Regions from separate parts of the Pseudomonas antarctica genome, predicted to be linked through region 3. Evidence: predicted binding sites of a transcription regulator. Region 3 holds the regulator's gene; each other region holds the start of a gene.
What was found. Region 3 encodes FliA, which starts transcription of late flagellar genes. Its sites were predicted from a motif close to CTAAAGTTTNNNNNNNNNNNGCCGNTAA; they were not measured.
Positions count from the first base shown of each region.

Region 1 (2,202 bases), 2.9 Mb from region 3:
CTGCCTTCGGCGGTGACGGCATTCAGTTCTTCGGCCGCTGCGGCCAATTGGCTGGATGAGCCGGTTATTTGTCGCAGGGTCTGCACCAGGTTGTTGCGCATGGTCTCTTGTGCCCGGAGCAGGCGGGTGGCTTCGTCGTTGCCCGTAGGGTTGATGGGCTGGGTGAGATCGCCCCTGGCGATGGTTTCGGCTACGTGTACCGCTTCAATGATGGGGCCGGTAATGCTTCGGGTCAGCAACCAGGCCACCAATACGGTGCCGCCACTCACCAGCAGAATCACGATTGAGATGCCATTCACGGCATGCTGGTAGGCCGCTACGGAGGTCTGGCCAGCTTGTTCTGCGCCTTTGTTGGCCAGGTCTATCAGTTGGTCGAAGTTCTTGGTCATCTGCTCATAACTTTCTCGAATACTGTTGAGAAAGTCGCGGGCGCCGGCCTTGTCGCCCGAGCGCGAGCGTTTGAGCATCTCGGCGTGATTCTTCGCGTACGCATCGAGGCTTTGGTTGAACACATCGAGGCGTGATTTTTCCTCAGAGGTGCGCAGCAGCGCTGCATATTGGGCAAGCTGCTCCTTGACGCTTTTCAGGCGGCCGGCGGATTTGTCCTCGTAGGTCTGCATGTCGGCATCGCTGGACGACAGGATGTGCGCCATCTCTCCCAGGCGATAACGGTCGAGCGAAGCATTGGCCAAGGCCAGGATCCTGACACGCTGCATCCAGTTGTTCTGAATGTCGGCAGCCTGTGACTGAACTTCACCAATCTGTTTGAGCGCAAACAGGCCGAGAAACACACTCAGTGATGCAATAGCGGCGAAGCCGATGAAGGCTCTGGCAGCGATTCTTATATTTCTCAGGAACATGGGAATGTCGCTCGGGCTGGAAACGCGTTGGAGGCAGTGTCGGGCGGGTGTCCCAGGCGCGGACGGTGAGATCGCCATACCCACTAGTCGGCGGCTAACCGAAAGTCTTTAGGCGTGGCGGCCGGATTACTGGCTAAACGTTGGCGGCGCAAAAAGAAAAACCCCAACCGGGTGACCGGCTGGGGTTTTTGGGTGTTTCAGGTTGGGGTCAGGCTTTCTTGCGACTCGCCATCGCCGTCACTGCATAGCCAATACACGCCGCCAGGATCGACCCGGTCAGAATCCCCATTCGATCCTCGCCGGCGAATTCGCTGGCGCCCGGCACAAAGGCCAGGGAGCCGACAAACAGGCTCATGGTAAAGCCGATACCGCACAGGATCGCCACGCCGAACACCTGGCCCCAGTTCGCGCCACTGGGCAGGGCGGCAAGGCCGGTCTTGATGGCCAGCCAGGTGAGGCCGAACACACCAACGGTCTTGCCGATCAACAGGCCGGCGGCGATGCCCAGGGGCACGTGATGGGTGAAGCTTTCCATGCTCACGCCGGTGAGGGATACGCCCGCATTGGCGAACGCGAACAACGGCAGGATGGCGTAGGCCACCCACGGGTGCAACGCGTGCTCCAGGGTCAGCAATGGCGAAGGTTCGGCGTTTTTGGTGCGCAGCGGAATGCAGAACGCCAAGGTCACACCGGCCAGGGTGGCGTGGACGCCGCTCTTGAGCACACAGACCCACAGGATCAGCCCTATGATCATATAGGGCCCGAGTTTGATCACGCCCAGGCGGTTCATCGCGATCAAGGCAACCAAGCAGGCGCCCGCACCTGCCAGGGCGGCGCCCGACAGGTCGGCTGAATAGAACACGGCGATGACAATGATTGCACCGAGATCGTCGATGATGGCCAGCGTCATCAGGAACAGTTTCAGCGACACCGGCACGCGCTTGCCCAGCAGCGCCAGAACGCCGAGTGCAAAAGCGATGTCGGTGGCCATGGGGATCGCCCAGCCTGCGAGCGCGGCAGGGTAATCCTTGTTGATCGCCCAGTAGATCAGCGCGGGCACCACCATGCCGCCAATGGCCGCCGCACCGGGCAAGACCACTTGCGAGGGCTTGGACAGGTGGCCGTCGAGCAGCTCGCGCTTCACCTCCAGGCCGATCAACAGGAAGAACAGGGCCATCAGGCCATCGTTGATCCATAGCAAGGCGGGCTTGGCGATTTTGAGTGCGCCAATCTGAGCCACTACGGGGGTGTCGAGGAAGGCGCCGTAGAGGTGCGACAACGGTGAGTTATTAATGATCAGCGCCAAGGCGGCAGCGGCGATCAACAACAGACCGCTGGCGGC
Region 1 covers NZ_CP015600.1:1,610,009-1,612,210, forward strand. The annotation lists gene A7J50_RS07350 (methyl-accepting chemotaxis protein) at 1-860, opposite strand, end outside; gene nhaA (Na+/H+ antiporter NhaA) at 1,069-2,202, opposite strand, start outside.
Region 1: the regulator FliA is predicted to act here: its motif matches at 945-972, upstream of A7J50_RS07350 (methyl-accepting chemotaxis protein).

Region 2 (2,202 bases), 210 kb from region 3:
ACCCCGCCAACTTCTTCACCTGGCGCCGTAGGAAAAATGCCTTGAACTCGCCGTAATGGGCGATGAAATTGTCCACGTACTCATCACTGAAACTCGCACCCTTGGCCACCCGAAAGAAGAAAATCGCCGTCAACGTCTGATTCAGGTTCAAGCCCAAAATCTCCCCAAAGGTCGAAAAACCCGCCAACGGTACATCACCAAAAATGCCGGCCATGCTGCCCAGCTCGGCGCCGTTGTTCAGCCGGCGCAAAATGCAGTCATTCAAAATCCCCGCCACCGGCTGGCCACCCTTGCCGCGCAGGAACTGCTCATAGTCCAGGCGCGTCGCCTCACGCAACGGCGTACGCCGCACCATCACCAATTCCTCGCCCGGCGCCACGTCGCAAAACAACTGCACGATCTGCTGCTCATAATCGATACGGGCGATGGATCGTACAAACAACTCACTGCCCACCCGAATCGCAAACGAATAGTCCGCCAGCTTCGACTCCAGCGCCTGGGGCGCGCAACTGAAAGCATCACACAGCGCTTGCACCATGCTCTTGATATTGCCGTTGCTGTCGATCACCTGGTCAATCGTGCGGTCCTCAACCGACGCAGTCAGCACACTGAAGGTCAAATCCGCCGGTTTAAAGTTCTGGCTCTTGAACACCCCAAATCGCACATGCGCCGCCGTCTTCAGGAACACAATCTGTGCATGGTTCTGATAACTGCGCTGACCGTCATGAATCAGCGTCTTCTGGAAATCCGACTTACCCCCGGCCGATCCCCCTACAAACAAACACGGAAACCGCCCCGACTCATACAGCGCCTCCATAAAAAACGACTCCGACGCCGACAACCCGTCGAACACCACATACGCCAACGTATCGCGATGATCAATCGATGTGCGTACCTGCACTCGCTTGATATTGGCCACCAACTTGGCAATTCGCTCCTGCATTCCCAACCGCTTACCGCCACCGCGAATGTCCTCACACTCCAACGGCACCATCACCACCTCGGCCGAGGCGATCAGACTGTCGTCGAACAACTGCAACACGATCCGATCCCAGCGATCGCCGGTGGCGCAATACAACGAATTGGGCGCATTGCAGAGTTCGCCGGAGGTGGTGCAGAGGCTGATGGTGGATTGGGGGAAGCGGCGTTTGAGCTTGGCGGCGATTACGTCGATGTCCAGATGCGGCGAGATAAAGCCGGTGATCAGGGTGGGGGTGATGCGTAAGGCGGTGAGTGCGGCGTCCAGGTCGTTGGCAGTACTGGTGAGCGTGGCGGTGCCTTGACGATCGGCCCGGGCTTTTTTTAGAAGGGAAAGTGGGTTCATGTGGTGGACTCGATCAAGGGTGGGCAGGGATAGGCATGCGATTAGTAGGGTTATCGGCAGGTAGGGTGGGGGCTGGAGGTGGGATGTGACGGATGGATGCGGTTTTAGGGAGTTTCCCCTTTATTGACAGGCTGCTTTCAGCCGAGCGTGAATCGCCCCGGCTTTCGTAGACGCTGTTGGTGTCCGCTTTTGGCCGAAAGCCCCCCTTTCTTTGCCAACCGGTCTACCATGCCACCCCCGGCAGTGATTCCACGCGCTACCGACCACTCTTCTTAAAGGTATCGCAATGTCCATCGACCAAATCTCCCTTCCAAAAGGCGTAGGCCCTCACGCCGCCAAGCTGCTTGACGCTATCACCGGTGCCTCCACCTATGAAGAACTCAACCGCGCTGGCGGCAAGGCTGAAGGTTTTGTGTTGGGTCTGGAATCCGCCAAAGCCATCAAAAGCCAAATCGCCGAGTCGCTGTATGTGGCTTATGACGATGCGGCGAGTAATCGGGCGGGTGAGTTGAAGGGCTGATCATTCGCCAGGCAGCGCGTTTCTCTGTGCGATTTTTTGCGCGAGGGTCGTTAGAATGGCGCCTTTGATTTCTCAGGATGAGGCTGTCATGTTTAAAGTTGCTCTGGCGTCAGTGTTGCTGACCTGTACCTTCTGCGCTTCGGCGGGTACGAGTGTTGATGTGTCGAAGATTTACGGCAATATCCAGTTCGTCGATAGCTACCCTGACTACAAGGTTCAGGTTGTCGATCACTACCCCGATCTCAAGGTTCAGAAGGTCGATCATTACCCTGACTCAGCCGGCAAATGGAAAACCGTCGATCACTACCCGGACTACAAGATCCAGATTGTCGATCACTACCCCGACTTCACCATTCAG
Region 2 covers NZ_CP015600.1:4,313,920-4,316,121, reverse strand. The annotation lists gene A7J50_RS32140 (methyl-accepting chemotaxis protein) at 1-1,324, opposite strand, end outside; gene A7J50_RS19515 (hypothetical protein) at 1,611-1,844, shown strand; gene A7J50_RS19510 (hypothetical protein) at 1,933-2,202, shown strand, end outside.
Region 2: the regulator FliA is predicted to act here: its motif matches at 1,375-1,402, upstream of A7J50_RS32140 (methyl-accepting chemotaxis protein).

Region 3 (2,202 bases):
TGGCATCAGCCGTGGATGCGTTCGAAGATTTTTTCGATCTTCTCTTTCAAGGCCAATGCAGTGAATGGCTTAACCACGTAACCGTTAACCCCGGCTTGGGCGGCTTCGATGATCTGTTCACGCTTGGCTTCGGCGGTCACCATCAGCACAGGCAGGCTGCGCAGTTTTTCATCGGCGCGCACGTGACGCAGCAAGTCGATGCCGGTCATGCCCGGCATGTTCCAGTCGGTTACCAGAAAGTCGATGCTCCCGCTGTTGAGGATAGGAATCGCCGTCAGGCCGTCATCCGCCTCGACCGTGTTGGTGAACCCAAGGTCACGCAACAGGTTTTTTATGATCCGCCGCATCGTTGAGAAGTCATCAACGATGAGGATTTTCATGTTCTTGTCCAATTCGACCTCCAAGCAGTCTTAAACGCGCCCAGCACCTGGACGCGCCATTTCAATCAACAGGCGTTACACAAAAAGGACTGCCAGGGGTACCACGGAACGAACCCGCGAAAGGCTTTTCACCTCTCGCCTAATTGCGCTGCAGTATCCCCACACTGCCTGTCAGCGCGCGCGCCACTCTCCCAATCGCCCCCGCAAGCGGGCTGCGCACTGGCTATGCAGCTGGCTGACACGCGATTCGCTGACCCCCAGGACCTCACCGATTTCCTTGAGGTTCAGCTCTTCGTCGTAGTACAGCGCCAACACCAGTCGCTCACGCTCAGGCAAATTGGCAATCGCTTCCGCCAACGCCCCCTGGAAGCGTTCATCTTCCAGGTCGCGCGACGGTTCGAGATGTGCACTCGCGCCGTCCTCGTGCAGCCCTTCGTGTTCGCCGTCCTGCAACAGGTCGTCGAAACTGAACAGGCGGCTGCCCAAGGTATCGTTCAAAATCCCGTAGTAATCGTCGAGACTCAATTGGAGTTCGGCCGCAACTTCATGATCTTTAGCGTCACGACCTGTTTTTGCTTCAATTGCACGAATTGCGTCACTGACCATTCGCGTGTTGCGGTGTACCGAACGCGGCGCCCAGTCCCCTTTACGCACTTCATCGAGCATCGCACCACGGATACGGATACCCGCATACGTCTCGAAACTCGCGCCTTTGCTCGCGTCGTATTTGGTCGACACTTCGAGCAGGCCGATCATGCCGGCCTGGATCAGGTCTTCAACCTGTACACTGGCAGGCAGGCGTGCCAGCAAGTGGTAGGCAATGCGCTTGACCAGGGGCGCATAGCGCTCGATCAATTCGCCTTGGCTGTCACGTGCCGAGTTTTTGTAAAGGTTATAGCCGCTGGCTGTCATAGCACCGGTCCTGCGCTCGTCTGATGCACCAATCGCTCGACGAAAAACTCCAGATGCCCGCGCGGGTTGGCGGGCAACGGCCAAGTATCGACCTTCTGGGCAATAGCCTTGAACGCCAATGCGCACTTCGAACGAGGGAACGCTTCATAGACTGCACGCTGCTTTTGCACAGCCTTGCGCACACACTCGTCATAGGGAACTGCGCCAACGTATTGTAAGGCGACATCGAGGAAGCGATCCGTGACCTTGGTCAACTTGGCGAACAGGTTTCGCCCTTCCTGCGGGCTTTGGGCCATGTTGGCCAGCACACGGAAGCGATTCATGCCGTAGTCACGGTTAAGCAGTTTGATCAGGGCGTAGGCATCGGTGATGGAGGTGGGCTCATCGCAGACCACCAGCAGCACTTCCTGGGCAGCGCGCACGAAGCTGACCACGGACTCGCCGATCCCGGCGGCGGTGTCGATCACCAGCACGTCGAGGTTGTCGCCGATGTCACTGAACGCCTGGATCAGGCCGGCGTGCTGCGCCGGGCTCAGATGCACCATGCTCTGGGTACCCGAGGCCGCCGGCACGATACGAATGCCACCGGGACCTTGCAGCAGCACATCGCGCAGCTCGCAGCGGCCCTCGATCACATCGGCAAGGGTGTGTTTGGGTGTCAGCCCCAGCAGAACGTCGACGTTCGCCAGCCCCAGGTCAGCATCCAGCAGCATGACCCGACGGCCAAGCTCTGCCAGGGCCAGGGACAAATTCACTGACACGTTAGTTTTTCCGACGCCACCTTTGCCGCCGGTCACCGCGATCACCTGTACGGGATGCATGCTGCCCATTTTATTTCTTTACCTTGTCTTGCTTAGACGCAGGCTACATGGCTTGGCCGCGTGAATCGCTTGCAGACCATCGATGTAGA
Region 3 covers NZ_CP015600.1:4,525,458-4,527,659, forward strand. The annotation lists gene A7J50_RS20460 (chemotaxis response regulator CheY) at 6-380, opposite strand; gene fliA (RNA polymerase sigma factor FliA) at 552-1,292, opposite strand; gene fleN (flagellar synthesis regulator FleN) at 1,289-2,122, opposite strand.

Region 4 (2,202 bases), 430 kb from region 3:
GATGACCGTCTTTTTCGCTGATGGTCAGCGTGCCGTTGCTTTCCCAAGCGACCCGCACACCGTCATGGAAGCCTTCGATACGAAAGGGTTCACCATTCTCGAGATAGCGTTCACCGTCGCGGGGAATCATTTCGTCCAGGGCCAGCGTCTTGCTGTCCCGGTCAACGTCCACCAGGTAGCTTTGGAAGCGCTGGCTGCGTTCGTGGAAGGTGATGATCAGCGGATCATGACTTTCTTGCAGCATCCGCAACGTGCTGGCGATTTCCAGAGGCGTGGTGAGCACCTTGGGTGGCTGCGGAGCATCTTCCGCGTTAAGGGCGTTGAACACGGTTCTTCCATCTCCAGACAAAGTACGACTACACGCAAGAACCGGCATTTTGCCAGTATGTTGCGCGCCTTGGATAGGGCGCGCTGTAAACCGGCGTCAGGCTTGGCTGCGGGTGCTTGGCTTGACCAGCCGCGAGGTGGAACCTTGGGCGTTGTACAGCGCCGGAGGCTCTCCGCCGTGAAGTATACGCAGCTGGTTGGCGGTCGTAGCTTGCTGAAGCTGGATCGACTGGCCATTGAGCAGGTTGGCTTCCTGGCACTGGGCGAGTAATTGATTGAGTGCGGTGCTCTGCGCCAGCAACTGATCGCCGACCGAAGAATGGCTGGCGAGCTGTGAGAGGCCGTCGTGATCAGCCGGCAGGCCGAGGCTGATCAGAATTTCGCTGCGCTTCTTGCCATGCTGCTCCAGCAGCACAATCAGCGACTGCTTGCGCGCCAGAATTTCTTCCAGCAAGCGCATATCCCGACCATACAGGGCCAGGGATTCTTCTTTGAGCAGCTCGAGCAAATGTTGCGTCGGCGCCAGATCATCAATGATCAGTTGAAGCAAATGTTCGTCGTGGTGCATGGCTGGCCTTGGGTTTTAAGCGTCCAAAAGCCCTGCGCAGGCCTTTGCCTAGCGCTCGGCTTCGAAGTTAAGCAGCTTGCTGGCTACACGGTTGCTGTCGACTTTATAGCTGCCATCGGCGACGGCCTGCTTCAATTCGGCCACGCGGGCTTTATTGACAACGGGTTGATCGCGCAGCGAGTCAGTGACCTTCTGCAACTGTTGAGCCTCATTGCTCAGGTGTACCGATTCCCCACTCTGGCTGGCGCCGGCCTGTTCTGCCTTGACGGGCGCAGGCTGGGCTTTGGCTTCTACGCTGTCCTTGGCACCGCTGGTGCGCGTATTGCCGGGCAAAGCCGGGGTGTTATTTAAACGACTGAAATCAATGACCATGATAAAAAAACCTCTGGGTATTTGGACGCTTGCCATGTTTTCGGCCATACCCGGACAAACTTTAGGTTCGTTTGACAATAAACCTGTACAGGCCGACATCCAACGCACAGTGTAGGAAAAGCTGGCGTTTGACACCAGTGATCTATAACGCGACCTCAACTTGGCCAGGCGCGGTCACTTGCGCCTTTATCACCCGGTTGGAGTTGAGGTTCTTGACTCTAATCTGTTCGCTCATGCCGCCGTTGGACAGCGCCTCGCCCGGCATTTTGACGGTCAGCCCGCCACTGCTGGCAGAAATCACCACCTGATCGCCCTTGCGAATCACTTCAGCCTGTTCCAGATGAACCAGTGTGATGACCTGGTCGGTGACCATTGGTCGGGTAAGTTTCTGCCCGACGGCCTGATCCAGCGAGGTGAGGTAGCCCTGATTGATCAGGCTAATATCCCGCTCGCGCAGGGCGACGTCTTCAAAACCGATGATGCCCGTGCGCTTGAGCGGGCGCGTGACCACCACTACATCGCGAAACAGTTTGACCTGCGCCGGCACGAACACGGTCCAGGGCGATGCGCCCTCGCAGCGCACCTTTACCGTCACGCGGCGGATGGGCTGGGCGGGGCTTTCCAGCGAGGCCGTCAATTCCTTGTCGCACATTGGCATGCGCAGGCGCGGGTCTAACGGGTTGACCTGGATTTCATAACGCCCAGGTGTCTGGGTGGTCGTCAGATAATCTTCTACAGTGAACTCAAGAAAGCCTTGAGTGACGCCGATAAGGAGATCAGGCAATGTGACGTTATCTGCACGTGCCGTGATGCCCGAGCCCAGGGCGAGCAGTGCCATCGAGACGCAGAGCAATCTGCGGTACCGTGGGAGGCGAAGGCGTCGGGAAACTGGCGTTTTAAGATTCATAAATCAATAAATAGCAAAGCTCGTGCCG
Region 4 covers NZ_CP015600.1:4,953,433-4,955,634, reverse strand. The annotation lists gene A7J50_RS22465 (flagellar brake protein) at 1-328, opposite strand, end outside; gene A7J50_RS22460 (flagella synthesis protein FlgN) at 425-895, opposite strand; gene flgM (flagellar biosynthesis anti-sigma factor FlgM) at 944-1,267, opposite strand; gene flgA (flagellar basal body P-ring formation chaperone FlgA) at 1,410-2,174, opposite strand.
Region 4: the regulator FliA is predicted to act here: its motif matches at 1,305-1,332, upstream of flgM (flagellar biosynthesis anti-sigma factor FlgM).